DNA from 3 places in the Vibrio astriarenae genome. Region 2 is predicted to be linked to each of the others. Evidence: predicted binding sites of a transcription regulator. Region 2 holds the regulator's gene; each other region holds the start of a gene.

Region 1 (6,835 bases), 740 kb from region 2:
AAGTAGTGCGCTCGATATTGAGCGTTTGAGTCGATACTGCCAAGGCAAGACAGCGTTAGTTGCGCAGGGGGGAGGGCAAAGAGGCATATTCACAGCGGGAGTGCTCGATGCTTTCATGATGAGCGACTTTGACCCCTTTGATGAGTTTTATGGCACCTCTGCGGGTGCTGTTAACCTTTGCGCTTATTTGTGTCGCCAGCATACACTTGGCCGACGTTTTTTAGTTGACGTGACGACCAATGATGAGTTCTTCAGTCTGTTTGGTTTTTTGAAACGTCACCGATACCTAAATTTGGAGTGGGGTTTTGAGCAATTAACCCATTTTCCAATGAAACTCGACCTTGACCTTGGTAGACAAGTCTTGGGGGATCGCAAAGCCTTTGCAGCCGTTACCTGCTCAAACACATTAAAGGATCGTTACCTTCCGATGCTCGGGCCTGATTGGATGTCCGTGCTTGTTGCTACCTGCGCAATTCCCTATTTGTACCGTGATAGTGTACCCATTGGAGAGCATTACTATTACGATGGGGGTATTTCTGCGGCTATTCCGGTTCAACAAGCTTGGCGTAACAATGCGAGGCTTATCATCACAGTCAGAACGGAAGAAGAGGATACTCCACTACGCGATACGCTCCCCTCGCAAGCAGAATTCGAACGAAAACACCAAAGTGACTCAGGTTGGGCACATCAACTGGATAAATGGAAGGCGAGTTGGAGTGACTTTCTAGAAGAGAAGCTTGAACAAGCTCATCGAGAGCGGCAAAAACAGCATCATCATTTACCGCTACTTAATGGTGGGCGATGGCTATTTGGAGCCCAAGATATCTATCGATTGAGCCACGTTTTTGGTGACAATTTTGATTCGGGGCTCGCAGATATGTTATTGGTTCATTACCAAACTTACTCTCTCACACAGGACTTTTTGAACAACCCTCCTGACGATTGTTTTGTTGTGCAAATCAAACCTCACGAACCGCTACTTTCAACGGCTTTGATGAGCACAAAAGAGGACCTGATTCACGATTATCAACTGGGTCTGGATGCTGGCTATCGGTTTATCACAGACTTTTTATCTGCCAAAAATTTAGTCGATAGCACAAGTGCTCGGTACGGTTAGTTAAGGGTGTAGCACGGCAGTGATTACTAAGCGAAGTGGCGCTATTTTCTGCAAATTTACAATTGAACTTTGATTGCACGCGCAAACATTACAAGCACTTTGTGACACTGGTCACGCATGGCTATTAAACTGCTTCACAATTACTTCGCAAAGTAAAAAAATTGCTAGGTTATTGATTTAGGAGTTCACTATGTACACGGCTCATCCTGGGCACATTGACCATATTAAACAGATCAACGCTGGCCGTGTGTATAAGCTTATCGATCAGAAAGGACCTATTTCGCGGATCGATTTGTCGAAGGAAAGTGAACTTGCTCCTGCGAGTATCACCAAGATAACGCGTGAACTGATTGCTGCTCATCTCATCCACGAAACCACCGTTCAAGAAGCGATAAGCCGAGGTCGCCCGGCTGTCGGTCTGCAAGTCAACAATGAAGGTTGGCAGTTTTTATCAATTCGCTTGGGGCGTGGCTACTTGACGATTGCCCTACATGAGTTGGGCGGTGAAGTGCTGATTGATACCAAGATTGAAATCCACGAAATCGACCAAGATGATTTACTCGAGCGCTTGCTGCATGAGATAGATGAATTCTTTCAATCTTATACTGAGCAACTTGATCGCGTAACCAGCATTGCGATCACTCTGCCTGGTTTGGTCAATTCCGATGAAGGCATCGTATTGCAGATGCCGCATTATAATGTGAAAGACTTAGCACTAGGCCCTGAAATCTACAAAGCAACGGGCCTGCCAGTATTTATTGCCAACGATACCCGAGCTTGGGCTTTGGCAGAGAAGCTATACGGTCACTCACAAGAGAATGAAAACTCGGTTCTTATCTCGATTCACCATGGTCTAGGAGCAGGTATCATACTTGATGGGCGCGTGCTGCAAGGCCGTCACGGTAATATCGGTGAACTGGGCCATATCCAGATCGATCCACAAGGGAAACAGTGTCATTGTGGCAATCGTGGCTGCCTTGAAACGGTCGCTAGCTCTCAGGCGATTCGCGAGCAAGTGGCTGAACGCATTGCGGCAGGTGAGTCATCGAGCCTTGAAAGCGAATATGAAATCTCTGTCGAAGCAATCTGTGCGGCGGCAGAACAAGGCGATCCACTTGCGGTGGATGTAGTGGAAAACTTAGGCCGACACCTAGGGGCAGCTATCTCAATTGTGGTAAATCTATTTAACCCAGAGAAGATTCTAATCGGTGGGGCCATCAACCAGGCGAAAGATATCCTGTACCCAGCGGTTCAAAAATGCATAGAAAGCCAAACGCTTCCTGTTTATCATCAGGACCTAGAGCTGGTGGAGTCGCGCTTTTACAAGCAAGCGACCATGCCTGGGGCTGCTCTTATCAAACAAGCACTTTATGATGGTTTGCTGTTAATGACCGTCGTTGAGGGTTAGTTTTTATTAAACTTTTCATACCTTTACCTCTTTCTTTCTCCACACAATGAGCGTTAGCGCACTCGTTTGAAAATGAGTGCTTAACACATTAATCTCGCCCATGTAAAATCATTCTCAATAAATGGAAGTAGTTTAACAATTAATGAGAGTGACTTATGTCCGGAGTTCTCAACGCAGTAGACCAACGTACTAATTTAGTCGGTGAAAATCGCCTTGAACTGTTGCTATTCAGTCTAAATAGTCGACAGATCTTTGCTATCAATGTGTTTAAAGTTAAGGAGGTACTGAAAGTACCACCTCTAACGAAGTTACCAGGCTCACACCACAATATTAAGGGTGTGGCTTCTTTGCGTGGTGAATCGGTACCCGTTATTGATTTACGCAGCGCAATTGGATTTCCAAGCACTCTAAAAGGTAATGATGAAGAGCAGAATCTGATCATCACGGAATACAATCGTTCAGTGCAGGGCTTTCTGGTTGGGCAAGTACGTAATATTGTTAACACTGCATGGACAGAAATCCAGCCGCCGCCAGTAACCACAGGTCGTAACAACTACCTGACAGCAATCACTCAAATCAAAGATGGTGAGATTAACCATATTGTAGAAATTATCGATGTGGAAAAAGTGTTGGCAGAGATTATTGATTATGATGTGAGTATCTCTGAGGGGGTTTTGGATTCGGAACTTCTTAATCATATGCAAGGTCAGAAAATACTTGTTGTCGATGATTCATCTACTGCTCGCTCCCAAGTGCGCGGCACACTTTCTCAGCTAGGAATCGAAATTATCGAGTGTCGAGATGGGGCTGAAGCACTAAACCTTCTTAAGAAGTGGGCAGATGAAGGCAAGGACGTGACTCAAGAGTTGCTCATGATGATTACCGACGCAGAAATGCCTGAAATGGATGGCTATAAGCTGACGCATGAAGTGCGCTCAGACCCGCGTATGAAAAACTTGTATGTTGCGTTAAATACCTCTCTAAGCGGCAGTTTTAACGAAGCAATGGTACAGAAAGTAGGGTGTGACCGCCTGATATCTAAGTTCCAACCGGATCTATTAGTCGATGTTGCACAGCAGCGCCTTCGTCAGGTGTTAAATAATTGAGCGTAGCTCGCATTTCATGAAGGTACTAGACTGTAGTACAAGAAAAGCTTGCTATACTTTAACCAGCTGTAAAGCTAACTGCTGCAGTCTTTTAACATACATTTTAAGGTAGTTCCCCAATATGATCATGCTAGTCACATCTTTGTGTATGCTGTTATTGACGGAATGGAAGAAAAGACGCAAGGAAGCCGAAGTTGAGCTTTAAATAACGCTCACTCGACATCAATTAAAATGGGAGACAATGATTGTCTCCCATTTTTTGTGCCTGACGGTTTACACAGCGGAATAAAAAAATGCCAGCTCTAGAGCCGGCATTTCAATAGGTAGATAACTTAGCTGATAGATAGCTTAATGCTTACAGCGTGTCAGTTAGCTCGATTGCTTGACCAATGTAGTTAGCTGGCGTCATCTCTTTAAGACGTGCTTTTTCGTGCTCAGGAAGCTCAAGGCCGTCGATGAAGTTACGCATAGCTTCACCGTCAACACGCTTACCGCGAGTCAGCTCTTTTAGCTTCTCGTATGGCTTTTCGATACCGTAGCGACGCATCACTGTCTGTACCGGCTCTGCTAGTACTTCCCAGTTTTGATCGAGTTCAGCAAGTAGTGCTTCACGGTTAACTTCAAGCTTACTAATACCTTTCAAAGTCGAAGTGTATGCAATGATTGCGTAGCCAACACCAACGCCAAGGTTACGTAGAACCGTTGAGTCCGTTAGGTCACGCTGCCAGCGAGAGATTGGCAGTTTTTGTGCAAGGTGGCCAAACACTGCGTTAGCTAGACCTAGGTTGCCTTCAGAGTTTTCGAAGTCGATAGGGTTCACTTTGTGCGGCATTGTTGAAGAGCCGATTTCACCTGCGATTGTTTTCTGCTTGAAGTGACCCAGTGCGATGTAGCCCCAAACGTCACGATCGAAGTCGATTAGGATTGTGTTGAAGCGAGCGATAGCATCGAACAACTCAGCAATGTAGTCGTGTGGCTCAATTTGCGTCGTGAACGGGTTCCAAGTAACGCCTAGAGACTCAGTGATGAACTCTTCAGAGAACTTGTGCCAATCTAGCTCTGGGTAAGCAGATAGGTGAGCATTGTAGTTACCTACAGCACCGTTGATTTTACCCAGGATCTCAACAGATTCGATCTGCTTGTATTGACGCTCCATACGGTAAGCAACGTTAGCCATCTCTTTACCCATAGTAGAAGGAGACGCAGGCTGACCGTGTGTGCGTGATAGAAGAGGAATATCACGGTATTCAACAGCAAGTGCTTTGATCGCATCAATGATGTTTTTGATTTCTGGAAGAATAACAGACTCGCGCGCTTCTTTAAGCATAAGAGCGTGCGAAGTATTGTTGATGTCTTCAGAAGTACATGCAAAGTGAATGAACTCGTTAACCGCGTGTAGCTCAGGAACGCCCGCGACTTTCTCTTTCAGGAAGTACTCAACCGCTTTAACATCGTGGTTAGTTGTGCGCTCAATCTCTTTGATACGTGCTGCATCTTCTTCGTTAAAGTTTGCTGCAACGTCGTCTAGGAATTGGTTTGCTTCAGCGCTAAATGCAGGTACTTCTGCGATTTCTGCAGTTGCCGCAAGCTTCTGTAGCCAACGGATTTCAACGATAGTGCGGTACTTTAAAAGGCCATACTCACTAAAGATGCTGCGTAGCGCAATCGTTTTACTACCGTATCGGCCATCTACCGGTGAAACAGCAGTCAGTGCTGACAGTTCCATGTTGTTCTCCTGAGTGTTGAGGTTAAGAGTTAAATAATTAGGGTGTCGTTTACATGCGAGCAAGCAAGATTTGCGCTTGTTCAACCATCTTCTTACGACTGAAAATGAGGTGGCGGCGTTTACCACCAACTTGGCGCCACAGAACCGCACTACGAATACCAGAGAGCAATAGGGCGCGAACACGCTGCTGAGTGCCTGTTTGCTGCAAGACCGCAGGGGTGCCTGTTACTTGAATGCGAGGGCCAATAGGGCTAATAACATCAAGGTATACACTTGCAAGGTTGCTAAGCATCTGCTCATCAAGCAGCTCGTAGTGGTCTAGTTGGCGCTCTAGCATACTCAAGCGGTCACCAAGCTGTGCCATCGCATCGCGACGCGTGTTCAGCTTACGCTCAAGCGCCATCAAACTAATGATATAACGGGTGATTTCGCTCCCCGCTGGCGAATTATCGATGCCTTTTACAATACACTCTAGGCCGATGCGTAGATCCGCTTCACGACCGAACACATTCAGTGTGCTGTTGGGATTGGTATTGAGGATCGCTTTCAGAGAAGATTCAAACGCGTCAGAGTCACAGGTCCCGTTTTTAGCCACATCTTGAACTAGGGACACCGCTTGACAAATACCCGCAAAGGCAATCGTGCGGTCATAAAGATCATGTGCCACGTTTTACTTCTCCTTAAAAACTAATTAGCTAACAGTTTATTGTCTCAAAAAGGCTACCACCTAACAAAAAGTGATAGCCCATCGTCATCAGATACGCGCTTCGATGATACCACCACCAAGACACACTTCGCCTTGGTAGAACACCGCAGATTGACCTGGAGTCACAGCCACTTGTGGTTCATCAAACAATACCTTGATGGTGTTCTCATCAACAGGAACAACAGTACAAGGAATATCGGTTTGACGGTAACGTGTTTTTACTGAGCACTTAAACGGTTCTGTTACCGTTTCACGGTCAACCCAGTGTAGCTGCGAAGCAACCAGACCTTGTGATTTTAGCAAAGGGTGATCCGCGCCTTGAACTGCAATCAATACATTACGCTTGAGATCTTTTTCTGCTACGTACCACGGGTCTTCGTTACCACCGCCGCCTTTCTGGCCACCAATGTGTAGACCTTTACGCTGACCTAGCGTGTGATACATCAGGCCTTGGTGCTCACCAATGACTTTACCTTCAGGTGTTTCAATTTTACCTGGTTGCGCTGGTAAATAGCGAGACAAGAAGTCTGTAAACTTGCGCTCACCGATAAAACAGATACCGGTTGAGTCTTTTTTCTTCGCTGTAATTAGACCTTGCTCTTCAGCAATACGGCGTACTTCTGGTTTCTCGAGTTCACCAACAGGGAACAAGCTGCGCGCCACTTGGTCGCTGCTGAGTGTATAAAGGAAGTAGCTCTGGTCTTTGTTGCCATCAATACCGCGAAGCATTTGAGGCTTTTCGCCATTCTCAGGGAAAGAGCGACGAACGTAG
Region 2 (6,835 bases):
CTGGGTGCTAAGTCACTGCTAGCAGCGAAATCGCTTGGTCATGCCTTTGTTACTCCCGCGATTCTTGATGTCACAGCTATCGATGACCTACCTGATGAAGAGTATTTCGGCCCGATACTGCAGGTGATTCGTTATCAAACTCTAGAGCAAGCGGTCGAGCTTGCCAACGATACTCGATACGGCTTATCGGCAGGTCTTATCTCAACCGATGAGGGGGAATGGGCATATTTTGTAGAGCACATTCGTGCGGGCATTGTTAACCGTAATCGTCAATTGACGGGGGCGAGTGGTGATGCACCATTTGGTGGGCCTGGTGCTTCCGGCAACCTGCGTCCAAGCGCCTATTATGCCGCAGACTACTGCGCGTATCCTATGGCTTCAATGGAGGGCAGTGAGCCTCTTTTACCCGCGACATTGAGTCCTGGCCTAACACTATAAATAACCAAACCGTCACACGCTGAGGGCAGTCAGTCGGCTGCCCAACCTTTCACCCTTCGATACAAGGAGAGAGTATGACCCCCGCTTTCACTGTCGAGCAGTTATTTGCCGAGCTTTGGCAAGACTACATCACTCGCCTTTGTCCTTCAGCGCAGCAAGTTCATCAACTGCTTGAAGAAGAGACGCCGCTGATCAATGATCATATTGCTTTGCGAACCTTTAATATCGCCCCTTTAGGGATAGAAACCCTAGCGAAGCCCTTTCTTGCTCTAGGCTATAAAGAAGGGGGAGACTACGTATTTGAGAGCAAAAAGTTGCTGGCCAAGCATTATGAACACACTGATCCCGCACTCCCTAAAGTGTTTATTAGTGAGCTAAAAGTGGAAGAGTGTTCCACTCAGTTGCAAGCCATCGTTGCACGTTTGGTGGCGCAATTAGACGCCAATCAGTTACTTAGCCCAGCGTTTCTTTTTGCCGGTCGATTATGGAGCCTTTCACATCAAGATTATCTTGAGCTTGCGAAAGAGAGTGAGTACGCCTCTTGGTTTGCCGCTCATGGCTATGGTGCCAACCACTTTACGGTCAGCGTCAATCAGCTCAATGCGTTTGAAGAGGTGGTTGAGGTTAATAATCAACTCAGAGAATCTGGCTTTGTTATCAATGAATCTGGTGGTGAGGTAAAAGGAACACCCGAAGTGCTGCTAGAGCAGTCATCAACGATGGCGGATAGAGTCCGTGTCGCCTTTACTGATGGTGAGTTTGAGATCCCCGGGGGCTTTTATGAGTTTGCCAAGCGCTACCCGACAGCGAGTGGAGAGCTTTATTCTGGTTTTGTGGCGGCCTCAGCCGATAAAATCTTTGAGAGTACGAATAGCTAGGTTAGTGAAGTTGTGTCGCACAGATAAAAAAAAACACCAAGCCGAGGCTTGGTGTTTTTATTGATACTTTGCTGTTCGCAATTCGATGAGAATTAACGAGTACCGTAGACCACGATAGTTTTACCGTGTGCAGAAATTAGGTTCTGCTCTTCTAGCATCTTCAGGATACGACCAACGGTTTCACGTGAACAACCTACAATCTGACCGATCTCTTGACGAGTGATCTTGATTTGCATGCCGTCTGGGTGAGTCATTGCGTCAGGCTGTTTTGCTAGGTTTAGTAGCGTCTGAGCGATACGACCAGTTACGTCTAGGAATGCTAAGTCACCCACTTTTTGGCTAGTCACTTGTAGGCGGCTTGCCATCTGCGCTGAAAGGCGCATTAGGATATCTGGGTTAACTTGGATAAGTTGACGGAACTTCTTAAATGAAATCTCAGCTACTTCACATGGCGATTTTGCACGTACCCAAGCAGTACGCTCTTGGTCTTCTTCGAAAAGACCGAGTTCACCAATGAAGTCACCTTGGTTAAGGTAAGAAAGGATCATTTCCTTACCTTCTTCGTCTTTAATAAGTACTGCTACAGAGCCTTTGACGATGTAGTACAAAGTCTCAGCTTTTTCACCTGCGTGAATTAGCGTGCTCTTTGATGGGTACTTATGAATATGACAGTGTGAAAGAAACCACTCTAACGTTGGATCGGTTTGAGGTTTACCTAGAACCATAAATATATCTTCCTCTGCAGGGTACGCTTGCTGCTTTCCTTATTGCGCTAAGCGCTTTAACTAGGCCTAGTAGCATAAGTGCTGAAGACACATGCTGCAAGCTATCTCGTAATTCAGACAAGATAGTAACGTGTTTCTTGTGCGATTTCTTGATTTTAACGGGGTAATACGACCGAAATTTACTCAGATTCTGTGCACCTGATCACGTACTGACAAGGTTCTCTGGTTATCGGTCGCAGTTAACCTATTTTCCCGGTTTCTATTAGCTGTTGTAGGATGGGTCTGACGATCAATTCCATCGCAAAACTCATCTTGCCTCCGGGTACAACAAGTGTGTTGTGACGCGACATAAATGAGCCATCAATCATGGCGAGCAGGTAAGGGAAATCGACGTTTTTTATCCCACGTAAACGAATCACCACAAAACTTTCATCCAGACTTGGAATGCCCTTCGCATTGAGCGGGTTTGACGTGTCGACGGTTGGGACACGCTGAAAGTTGATGTGAGTACGAGAGAACTGTGGGGTGATGTAGTTAAGATAATCGTCCATCGAGCGCACGATAGAGTCCATCACCGCCTCTCGCGAGTGGCCTCTATCTCGGGTATCACGCACAAACTTCTGGATCCACTCCAGGTTAACAATCGGCACCATGCCGATCAGAAAGTCGACGTGTTTAGAGACATTCACGTCACCATCGACGACTCCCCCATGTAACCCCTCGTAAAACAAAACATCAGTATCATCAGGGAGCTGCTGCCAAGGAGTGAACGTGCCGGGCATCTGGTTGTACGGTACCGCCTCATCAAAAGAGTGCAGGTAGCGACGCACCTCACCTTGCCCCTCCTCGCCATAGCGAGCAAAGAACTGTTCCAGCGCTTTAAAGTCGTTGGCTTGTGGCCCGAAGTAACTGATGTGTTTGCCTTGCTCACGCGCTTTGCGAATCTCTACGTCCATCTCAGGGCGAGTAAAACGGTGGAAGCTATCGCCTTCCACCCACGCGGGCTTGACGTCCATCATATTGAACATCTTTCTAAAGGCTTCTGACGTTGTGGTGGTTCCTGCACCAGAGGAGCCGGTCACCGCGATAATCGGATGCTTGGCTGACATGACGTACCTGTCTATTTAATAGTTATGATTTTTAAGAAAATTAACCTTAGCGCACCAAAGTCCAAATGGCGAGGTCAGGGATTAGAATTTTCGAGTTTGGATATCGATTGTTTCATGCAGTTCAGAAAAGACGATAACCGCGTCGCCCGCTTCAATTTGTTTGCGAACTTGCTCGATTTTCTCGGTTAAAGAAACCTCATACTCACCGTAATCCGTCCCTTCACGAAGAATGAACTCTTTAATCAGGTTATCGAGAGTATCTGACTCAATTTCTTGCCATGGGATGATCATCAATACTTCTCCACTTCATGATCAAACTGTATTGACAGCTATTATGCCGATTTTGACAGACATTCGTAATAGGCTGGTAGCGCTTCTTCAAGCCAGAATGTCGGTTTTAGCAAGCTGCCACTGAGAAAGCCGACATGACCACCATGCTCAAACAGGCGATAGTCGATATTGTCTGGCAGGATAAATTTTGGGATCACATCTTCGGTCATAAAGGGATCATCCTTGGCGTGAATGATCAACGTTGGTGTGGTGATCTCTTTGAGGTGATTGATCCCGGAACATTGCTGATAATAGTCTTGAGCGTCTTTGAATCCATGCAGAGGCGCAGTGATCAAGTCATCAAACTCCTGCAGGCGAGTCACTCGCTTAATGTTCTGGTAAGTGATCTTTAACTCGCCTTTGATCAAGTGGTGCTTGCGCATTGCATTACGCTTAAGGGAGCCTAAAAGATAATTTCGGTAGAGCTTAGAGAAGCCTTGTTCGATTCGATTTGAGCAGGCGGCGAGATCAAGGGGAGCAGAAATAATACTTGCCGCGTCAATCAAAGACTCGTCCTGGTATTTGGCAAGATAGTTAGCCAGCATGTTACCACCAAGCGAGATGCCTACCGCAACAAGCTTATTATCGGGGAATTGAGTGCGTAGGTGCTTGAGAAAAAAGCGCGCATCGTCAGTTTCACCAGAGTGGTAAGCGCGAGCCTGTAGGTTGGGTTTACCGCTACAGCCGCGAAAATGCATCATCACCGACAGCCATCCATCATCAGCAAAGGCTTTCATTAGGCCGTTTGCGTAGGGGCTATAAAAACACCCTTCGAGGCCATGAAACAGCACAAACAGCGGTTTATTTTTCACCTCATTTGAGTGAGGGTCTTCGCTCCAAGCGAGGTCAAGAAAATCACCGTCTGGTGTGTCTAAGGTTTGCCATTGCGGCTCGAATAAGGCTTTCTTTCGAATCATTCGAGGGAATAGCGTTTGAGCGTGAGGGTTCTTGAGACCCGTTGCGGCGATAAATTGTGGCATATACTACAGTCCTTGCTTCTATCGGTTGCTCAGTTGAGCAACACATCCACTGGCTTAGCAAAGGCCGCTTGTAAATGATCGGCACCGAGTAGGTGGCAGTACATCTGGGTTAGGCTGTGTTCATCTCTCGACTTTAAAGAGAGGTGATTGATACAGTCTACAAGGTCGGCTTGCTGTTGTTTTTCTAGTTGTAATTCAAACTGTAGGGCTTCTCTGTACAGTGTATCGCTAACGGCGATTTTGAGCTTTCTACGTAGCTCTCGATAGTGATGGAGCAGTGCCTCGGTGCGACCAAGGGACTGCTCGACTCGATGCCAATCTTTCTCTTGAATCGAAAAGTGATGTTCATCGAGCCATTTCAGTAATATGAGAAGATTCACATTACCGTGATACTGGTTCTGCAGGGTTAGGCAGGCATCTTTCACTTCTCGGCTTGAGTAGTACTCAAGGCTAAATTGCCACAGTTGCTCCATGGTGAGAAGTTGATGTGCCTGCTGATTGGTCATACTGCGTTGAATTCCTGTTCCATCTGCTCAAGCGTCTCTTGCTGCTCCATCCATTCCATCTCGATCTCTTCAAGTTGAGATTTTGCGCTGGCCTGATCAGCAAGTACTTGGTTAAGTTTAGCTTTGTTTTCCGCTTCATACAGGCTGTTGTCTAATAATTGTTGTTCAGCTTGTGCGACAGCGGTGCCTAACTTATCCATTTTCTCCTCGAGTTTTGTCAAGGTTTTGCGAATAGGTGCCGTCTGTTTACGGAATTCTGCTTCACGACGCTTCTGCTCCTTCTTCGCGGCAGCACTTTGGCTGCTGTCTTTGGCGGGTTGAGCCGATTGCGCCTCTTTTTTCTCTATTTTTTGCTGTTCCGTCAGCCATTTATAATAATCCGTCAGATCGCCATTAAAGGGGGCCACTTGCTTATCGTGCACCAGATATAAGTCATCCGTGGTCGCACGTAGCAGGTAACGATCGTGGCTGACAATCACCATTGCACCCTCGAAGGTTTGCAATGCAAGCGTTAGCGCCTGACGCATATCGAGATCAAGGTGGTTGGTGGGTTCATCGAGTAGCAGTAGGTTTGGCTTTTGCCATACGATCAGAGCCAATACGAGGCGCGCTTTTTCGCCGCCGGAAAACGGCGCCACTTTGTCCAGCGCTTTGTCTCCTTGGAAGCCAAAGCTACCAAGGTAATCACGCAGTTGTTGCTCGGTGTGATTAGGGGCGATCTGCATCATATGCTGCAGTGGCGTCTCTTCCGGGTGTAGAGTTTCGAGTTGATGCTGGGCGAAGTAACCAATTTTCACCCCTTGCGAGTAAGTCAGCTCACCACCTTGTGGCTTAAGCTCTCCAGAAAGGAGCTTAATAAGCGTTGATTTACCTGCGCCGTTACGACCCAGCAGACCGATACGGCTTCCCGGTACTAGGTTAAGTCTGATCTTTTCAAGGATCAGATTGTCATCGTAACCCGCCGCGACTTCGTCCATCATCATAATTGGGTTAGGTAGCGCTGCAGGTTCACGAAACTCGAAACTGAATGGGTTATCAAACTGTGCGGGTAGCACTTTTTCAAGTTTCTCCAATGCTTTGATACGACTCTGTGCTTGGCGAGCTTTTGAGGCTTTGTAGCGGAAGCGATCGATATAGCTTTGCATGTGCGCCATCTGTTTCTGCTGCTTCTGGAACATCGCTTGTTGCAGAACGAGCTTCTGCGCACGCTGATCTTCAAACGAAGAGTAGTTACCCGTGTACTCGTTAAGCTTTTCATTCTCGATGTGAATGATGCGTGTCACGATAGGGTCGAGGAAATCACGGTCGTGCGAGATCAGTACAAGTGTGCCAGGATAGCTTTGTAGCCAGCGCTCGAGCCACATCACAGCGTCAAGGTCCAAGTGGTTGGTTGGCTCATCGAGCAAGAGTAAGTCAGAGCGACACAGCAGCGCTTGCGCCAAGTTAAGACGCATACGCCAACCACCAGAGAACTGGGTTAGGTTCCACAGCATCTGGTCTTGGCTAAAACCAAGACCGTCGAGTAGCTCTGCTGCGCGGGCGCGAATCGTGTAGCCACCAATCGTTTCTATTTGCCCGTGTAAGTCTGCGACAAGTGTACCGTTGTCCGCTTGCTCTGCTTCGGCAAGGCGTTTTTCTAATAGACGATATTCGCGATCACCATCGATAACATATTCAATAGCACTGCGATCGAGTGCCGGCGTTTCCTGCGCAACCCATGCTAACTCCCAGTGCTTAGGCTGTACAAAGTTGCCAGCATCGATAGAAAGTTCATCTTTCATTAAGGCAAAGAGGGTCGACTTACCACAGCCGTTTTTGCCAACCAGGCCTATTTTATCTCCCGGGTGGATAGTGGCAGATGCTTGGTCT
Region 3 (6,835 bases), 960 kb from region 2:
TAATTCGTCACCCACATGTTTGCTTGATGTTACTAAAGTGTGCGATTTGGCTTAATGTAAGATCACTTGCATATTGATTTTTGTGGAGGGTAGGCGCATTATCGCGCCGTCAAAAATTCTACAAATATAAACTCATATCGCATCAAAGTGCGCTAATGACAGGGAAATCAGCGTTGATGTAGTGCAATCTTGCATGACAACTCATTGACGTTAACCCCTTATGAGAGGTTACAGTGACAGACATAATCAATTTGATGAACGATCTTCTTTGGGGATCGATTCTCGTTTATCTTCTTGTTGGCGTAGGTATCTACTTTACCGTTCGACTGGGCTTTATCCAGTTCCGCCACTTCCGCCATATGTTCTCCGTTTTACGTAATAGCCGTAAAGCCGACAATGCAGGCATCTCTTCTTTCCAAGCTCTTTGTACTAGCCTTGCTGCTCGCGTCGGCACCGGTAACATGGCAGGCGTAGCCGTTGCGCTTACTGTGGGTGGTCCGGGTGCAATCTTCTGGATGTGGCTGATCGCGATGCTAGGTATGGCAACCTCGTTTGCTGAAAGTACGCTAGCTCAGCTCTACAAGACGAAAGATGACGATGGTAACTACCGTGGTGGTCCAGCTTACTACATGGAGAAAGGCTTGGGCATGCGTTGGATGGGGGTTCTATTCTCTGTCTTCCTAATCATCGCTTTCGGTCTGGTTTTCAACGCAGTTCAAGCTAACTCAATTGCAAGTGCAATGAACACCGCATTTGGTTGGGACCAAATGTATGTGGGTATTGCCGTCGTGGTTCTTTCTGCCGTCGTTATCTTCGGTGGCATCAAGCGAATCGCTCGCACCGCAGAGCTTATCGTTCCAGTAATGGCTCTGGCTTACCTTCTTCTTGCTCTGTTCATCATGCTGACAAACCTGGAAAAACTGCCAGATGTATTGATGCTTATCTTTAAGAGTGCATTTGGTCTGACAGAAGCAGCAGCGGGCGGTCTGGGCTACGCCATTGCACAGGCAATGATTAACGGTATCAAACGTGGTCTATTCTCAAACGAGGCGGGTATGGGTTCTGCGCCAAACGCAGCAGCATCAGCAACACCTTATCCACCGCACCCAGCGTCACAAGGTTATGTACAGATGCTTGGCGTTTTCGTAGACACAGTTGTCATCTGTTCAGCTACGGTTGCTATCATTTTGATGTCAGGTGAGTATCTAGGTACAGAGACAGCAGTAACAGGTATTGAGTTGACCCAACGCGCGTTAAGTGCACAAGTGGGTGAATGGGGCTCTATCTTTGTTGCGGTTGCTATCTTCTTCTTCGCATTTACGTCGATCATTGCAAACTACTCGTACGCGGAGACAAACCTAATCTTCCTTGAGCACAATCATAAAGCGGGTCTTGGTCTGTTCCGTATTGTTGTACTAGGCATGGTTATGTTCGGTGCTCTAGCATCACTACCCGTGGTTTGGGCGCTAGCGGACGTATCAATGGGTCTGATGGCGATTGTTAACTTGGTGGCGATTCTATTGCTGTCAGGCATCGTGGTTAAGCTTGCGAAAGACTACAACAAGCAGCTTTCTGAAGGCAAAGTGCCTACCTTTGATGCTAACGAGTACCCAGAGCTGCGCTCTCAGCTTGAAGACGGTATTTGGGACAACACGAAAGAAAAACAAAATGCTTAATCGTTAAAACCGATTAACACGATTGAAAAAGCCATGCAGACACAGCATGGCTTTTTTTATATTCTAAGTAACAATAAAAAAGATCATAAAGGAAGTTTCGTCATGCTCATCGTTGTTTCTCCAGCTAAAACCTTAGATTACGAGTCACCACTCGCGACTCAGCGCTTTACGCAGCCTGAGTTGATAGAACATTCTGCGCAGCTAATTGAAGAGTGTCGCAAACTGACTCCGAGTGATGTGTCGGCACTGATGAAGGTTAGCGATAAAATTGCGGGTCTGAATGTGGCTCGCTTTGAGCAGTGGAGTGAGACATTCACTCAAGACAATGCGCGTCAAGCGATCCTGGCTTTTAAAGGCGATGTCTACACAGGATTAGAGGCGGAGAGTCTTGACGAGGCGGGCTTTGATTACGCGCAAAAGCATCTGCGTATGTTGTCTGGGCTCTATGGCTTACTCAAGCCGCTTGATTTGATGCAGCCATACCGCCTAGAGATGGGAACCAAGCTTGTCAATGCCCGCGGAACGAACCTGTATCAGTTCTGGGGAGAAATCATTACAGATAAGCTTAATCAAGCTATCGTAGAGCAGGGGGATAATGTATTGATCAATCTTGCATCGAATGAGTATTTTAAGGCTGTGAAGCCGAAAAAGCTGGATGCAACCGTGATTACACCGGTATTCAAGGACTGCAAAAATGGTCAATATAAGGTGATCAGCTTCTACGCCAAAAAAGCACGCGGCATGATGGCGCGCTATATTATTGACAATAAAGTTGATTCGATAGAGGAACTAACCAAGTTTGATGTCGCAGGCTATTACTTCAGTGAGGAAGAGAGCAGCGATAAAGAGTTAGTGTTTAAACGCGAAGAGCAGTAAGACACGATAAGGCTCTAGGCTGATTGATACATAGGCGGGGTAATTATGTGGCATTGGTTGAAAAAATGGATAGCGAAATATGATCGCTGGTGCGAGTCATTAGGATTAACACCAGAAAACAAGCGTAGTTGTGTCCCCCACAAAAAAGACCCCGCGCATGACGACTGAGATTGCGCTATTTGATAGTCATTGCCACTTTGACTTTGACGTTTTTGCTGGTGACTTTGATGCCCATCTAACTCAGGCTCGGCAGGCGGGTGTAAAACGAATGCTTATTCCCGCGATTGGCAAAAGTAATTGGTCTCGCTTGGAGAGCCTTTCAAGGCGTTACAACGAAATCGACTGGGCGCTTGGCTGCCACCCATATTTTTTGTCGGAATGCTCGATTGAGCAAGTCGATCACATTGTGACTCACTTCCATACCACACACACCAAACCGATTGCCATTGGCGAGTGCGGACTCGACAAAATGGTCGAAGTAGATTTCGCTTTGCAACGCCAAGTCCTGCAATCTCATCTTACAGCGGCGAACGAGTTACAACTTCCCGTCGTGTTGCATAGTCGAAAAGCGCACAACGATTTATTGCATATTTTGAAGCAGCAACCAGCCCAATTCGGAGGCATTCTGCATGGCTTCTCAGGCAGCTTCCAACAGGCAATGCAATTTGTTGAAAAAGGGTTACTCATTGGTGTCGGTGGCATCATTACCTATCCAAGGGCAAATAAAACACGCAATGCAATCAGTGAGTTACCACTAGAGTGCATTGCGCTCGAAACGGACGCTCCAGACATGCCGATTAACCATTTTCAGGGCCAACCCAACCACCCCAAACGTTTACCTGTGATCCTCAGCACACTTTCAGAGCTTAAGCAAATTGAAAAGCAAACGATTGCGCAAAAGATCTGGCAAAACACCACTTCTCTGTTTTAAAAATGTGAAATTTCTCTAAACTTTCTGTATCGATAGAACGGTCATTTAAACGTTTGCGTGATCTTGATCACAATATTGAGTGAGCGTGTCATGAATCTTCTCAGAAAGTGTGAGGGTGGCATTACTTTCTGCCATCAGGGATGAGTATAATTGCCCCGCTTTTGAGCTTCATTATCTAATACGCCTAATAAATAACCTATAAGGAAATCATAAACTATGAGCCTGTTTATGAGCCTGGTTGGTATGGCAGTGCTGCTTGGCATCGCGCTACTACTGTCTGACAACCGCAAAGCTATTAATCTACGAACTGTTGGTGGCGCTTTCGCTATCCAATTCCTAATCGGTGGTTTCGTTCTTTACGTACCTTGGGGTCGTGACCTACTTGCTGGTTTCTCAGCAGGTGTACAGAACGTAATTGACTACGGTAAAGACGGTACAGGTTTCCTATTCGGTAGCCTAGTTAACTTCTCTGTTGACGGTATCGGTTTCATCTTTGCTTTCCAAGTACTACCAACACTAATCTTCTTCTCTGCACTTATTTCTGTACTTTACTACGTAGGTATCATGCAGTGGGTCATCAAAGTTCTTGGTGGTGGTCTACAAAAAGCACTAGGTACTTCTCGTGCGGAATCTATGTCTGCAGCAGCAAACATTTTCGTTGGTCAAACTGAAGCACCTCTTGTTGTACGTCCATTCGTACCGCGCATGACTCAATCTGAGCTATTCGCTGTAATGTGTGGTGGTCTTGCTTCTGTTGCTGGTGGTGTACTAGCTGGTTACGCTTCTATGGGTGTACCTCTAGAGTACCTAGTTGCAGCATCATTCATGGCAGCACCTGGTGGTCTACTATTTGCTAAGATCATCAAGCCAGAAACTGACACTCCAAACGACGAGCTAGGCGATGACATCGACGGCGGAGAAGACAAGCCTGCTAACGTTATCGATGCAGCAGCTGGCGGTGCATCTGTTGGTCTACAACTTGCTCTAAACGTGGGTGCAATGCTACTAGCGTTTATTGGTCTAATCGCTCTAGTTAACGGCATCCTTGGTGGCGTTGGTGGTTGGTTCGGTATGGAGAACCTAACTCTAGAACTACTTCTAGGTTGGATCTTCTCTCCACTAGCATTCCTAATCGGTGTACCATGGGACGAAGCAGTTCTTGCTGGTTCATTCATCGGTCAGAAACTGGTTGTTAACGAATTCGTTGCTTACCTAAACTTCGTACCATACGTGGGTGAAGGCGCTCAAATCGTTGAAGCGACTGGTCAAGTAATGTCAGAGAAGACAGCGGCTATTATTGCATTTGCTCTGTGTGGTTTTGCGAACCTTTCTTCTATCGCAATCCTACTAGGTGGCCTAGGTGGTCTAGCACCAAGCCGTCGCGCTGACATCGCTCGTATGGGTGTTAAAGCGGTTGCTGCGGGTACGCTATCGAACCTAATGGCAGCAACAATTGCTGGCTTCTTCCTATCTTTCTAATCAAGTAGAGATAGAGTATATAGACGCCATTTAAATATCGCCCCGTAGCATTCACGTGCTGCGGGGCTTTTTTGTTTATGGGGTCTACCAATGCAATTCAGCACTTTCCCGCTGCTCGAATTGGATGATTTTCAGTTGAACGTTTGCGTGATAAAGCCTTACTGGAAAAGGCTTCATCGCATATTGTTTAAGTGATATTTTTTGAGATACAAACCGTTTGCTTTTTTCGTGAAGCTACAGTCAGGCAACAAAACTCTATACTCTATGGGTATAGAAACAGACAGGTGATACACATGAACGAAATTATCCTTGCTACCGTTGCTGGATTTGTTGTCGGAGTACTCTTTACTGCGATTAAACTACCCATTCCCGCTCCACCAGTACTTTCTGGTGTTATGGGTATTGTTGGGGTTTATCTTGGCGGTATTTCATACCAGTGGATCGTGGAACGATTCTTTGGCTAAACAGACACCACAATCATAGATTGTAGTGCCACACAGAAAGCAAACATGCCCTGTGCGGTGAAAAGGAAATCAATTGGCATTGAACGCAGACACTCAATGCTAAGTCTTCAAGGAACCAAGTCCGTTCATCATTATCAATAGTCCTCACTATACTAGATAGGCACTGTTGAACTAATTTTGAATATTGATCGGAGATAGAAATGAGCGATTTAAACACAGCAGCACTACGTGCATTAAAACTAATGGACCTAACAACGCTGAATGATGACGATACGGATGCGAAAGTAATTCAACTGTGTCACGACGCAAAAACAGCGGTCGGTAACACTGCTGCCATCTGTATTTACCCACGCTTTATTCCTATTGCGAAGAAAACACTACGTGAACAAGGCACGCCAGAAGTGCGTATCGCGACAGTGACTAACTTCCCACACGGTAACGATGATATCGCTATTGCTGTTGCGGAAACAAAAGCAGCGGTTGCATATGGTGCTGATGAAGTCGACGTGGTATTCCCATACCGTGCGTTGATTGCTGGTGATGACAAAGTAGGCTTCGAGTTAGTCAAGCAATGTAAAGCAGCTTGTGGTGACGTTCTGCTGAAAGTGATCATCGAAACCGGTGAGCTGAAAGAAGAAGCGTTGATCAAGAAAGCGTCTCAAATCTGTATCGAAGCGGGCGCAGATTTCATCAAAACATCAACGGGTAAAGTGCCAGTAAACGCAACGCCAGAATATGCACGCATGATGCTTGAAGTGATTCGCGATATGAAAGTCGCGGACTCTGTTGGTTTTAAACCAGCGGGTGGTGTGCGCACTGCGGAAGATGCTGCTCAATACCTTGCGATGGCCGATGACATTCTTGGTGACAACTGGGTAGATGCTCGTCACTACCGTTTTGGTGCGTCGAGCCTTCTGACAAACCTTCTAAATACATTGAACGTAACAGACGAAACGGCTGATCCTTCAGCGTACTAAAACCAATAACGTTTGTTCTGATGAGGGGAGACATCCCCTCTCTATTTACTCACTGAGTGAATAGAACCTCTTATTCTACGTCCGCGAATAGCGCGGGAGGCACTAATGTATTTACCACAAGAAATCATTCGTAAAAAGCGTGATGGTGAAGTCCTCACCAACGAAGAGATTCAATTCTTCATTCAAGGCGTTGCTGACGACAGCGTGTCAGAGGGGCAAATCGCTGCTTTTGCGATGGCGATCTTTTTCAATGAAATGACGATGCCTGAACGCATCGCACTGACGTGTGCAATGCGTGATTCTGGCATGGTTATCGATTGGTCTCACATGAACTTTGGCGGCCCAATTGTTGATAAACATTCAACAGGTGGTGTAGGGGATGTCACTTCATTGATGCTTGGCCCTATGGTGGCAGCATGCGGTGGTTTCGTC

Evidence for each region. Region 2 encodes CRP, which controls carbon source genes, mostly activating them, when cyclic AMP is high. Its sites were predicted from a motif close to TGTGANNNNNNTCACA; they were not measured.
Region 1: the regulator CRP is predicted to act here: its motif matches at 1,218-1,233, upstream of mlc (sugar metabolism global transcriptional regulator Mlc).
Region 3: the regulator CRP is predicted to act here: its motif matches at 3,540-3,555, upstream of GT360_RS11625 (NupC/NupG family nucleoside CNT transporter).

Annotation. Positions count from the first base shown of each region.
Region 1 covers NZ_CP047475.1:1,062,030-1,068,864, forward strand. The annotation lists gene GT360_RS05120 (patatin-like phospholipase family protein) at 1-1,117, shown strand, start outside; gene mlc (sugar metabolism global transcriptional regulator Mlc) at 1,308-2,525, shown strand; gene GT360_RS05130 (chemotaxis protein CheV) at 2,681-3,631, shown strand; gene purB (adenylosuccinate lyase) at 3,987-5,357, opposite strand; gene hflD (high frequency lysogenization protein HflD) at 5,407-6,024, opposite strand; gene mnmA (tRNA 2-thiouridine(34) synthase MnmA) at 6,112-6,835, opposite strand, start outside.
Region 2 covers NZ_CP047475.1:323,574-330,408, forward strand. The annotation lists gene astD (succinylglutamate-semialdehyde dehydrogenase) at 1-438, shown strand, start outside; gene GT360_RS01530 (DUF1338 domain-containing protein) at 513-1,316, shown strand; gene crp (cAMP-activated global transcriptional regulator CRP) at 1,409-2,041, opposite strand; gene GT360_RS01540 (phosphoribulokinase) at 2,281-3,150, opposite strand; gene GT360_RS01545 (YheU family protein) at 3,232-3,441, opposite strand; gene GT360_RS01550 (hydrolase) at 3,483-4,460, opposite strand; gene GT360_RS01555 (TIGR02444 family protein) at 4,490-4,966, opposite strand; gene GT360_RS01560 (ABC transporter ATP-binding protein) at 4,963-6,835, opposite strand, start outside.
Region 3 covers NZ_CP047475.1:2,483,746-2,490,580, reverse strand. The annotation lists gene GT360_RS11645 (alanine/glycine:cation symporter family protein) at 234-1,676, shown strand; gene yaaA (peroxide stress protein YaaA) at 1,779-2,552, shown strand; gene GT360_RS11635 (DUF5363 family protein) at 2,598-2,720, shown strand; gene GT360_RS11630 (TatD family hydrolase) at 2,710-3,483, shown strand; gene GT360_RS11625 (NupC/NupG family nucleoside CNT transporter) at 3,700-4,962, shown strand; gene GT360_RS11620 (XapX domain-containing protein) at 5,256-5,426, shown strand; gene deoC (deoxyribose-phosphate aldolase) at 5,627-6,403, shown strand; gene deoA (thymidine phosphorylase) at 6,509-6,835, shown strand, end outside.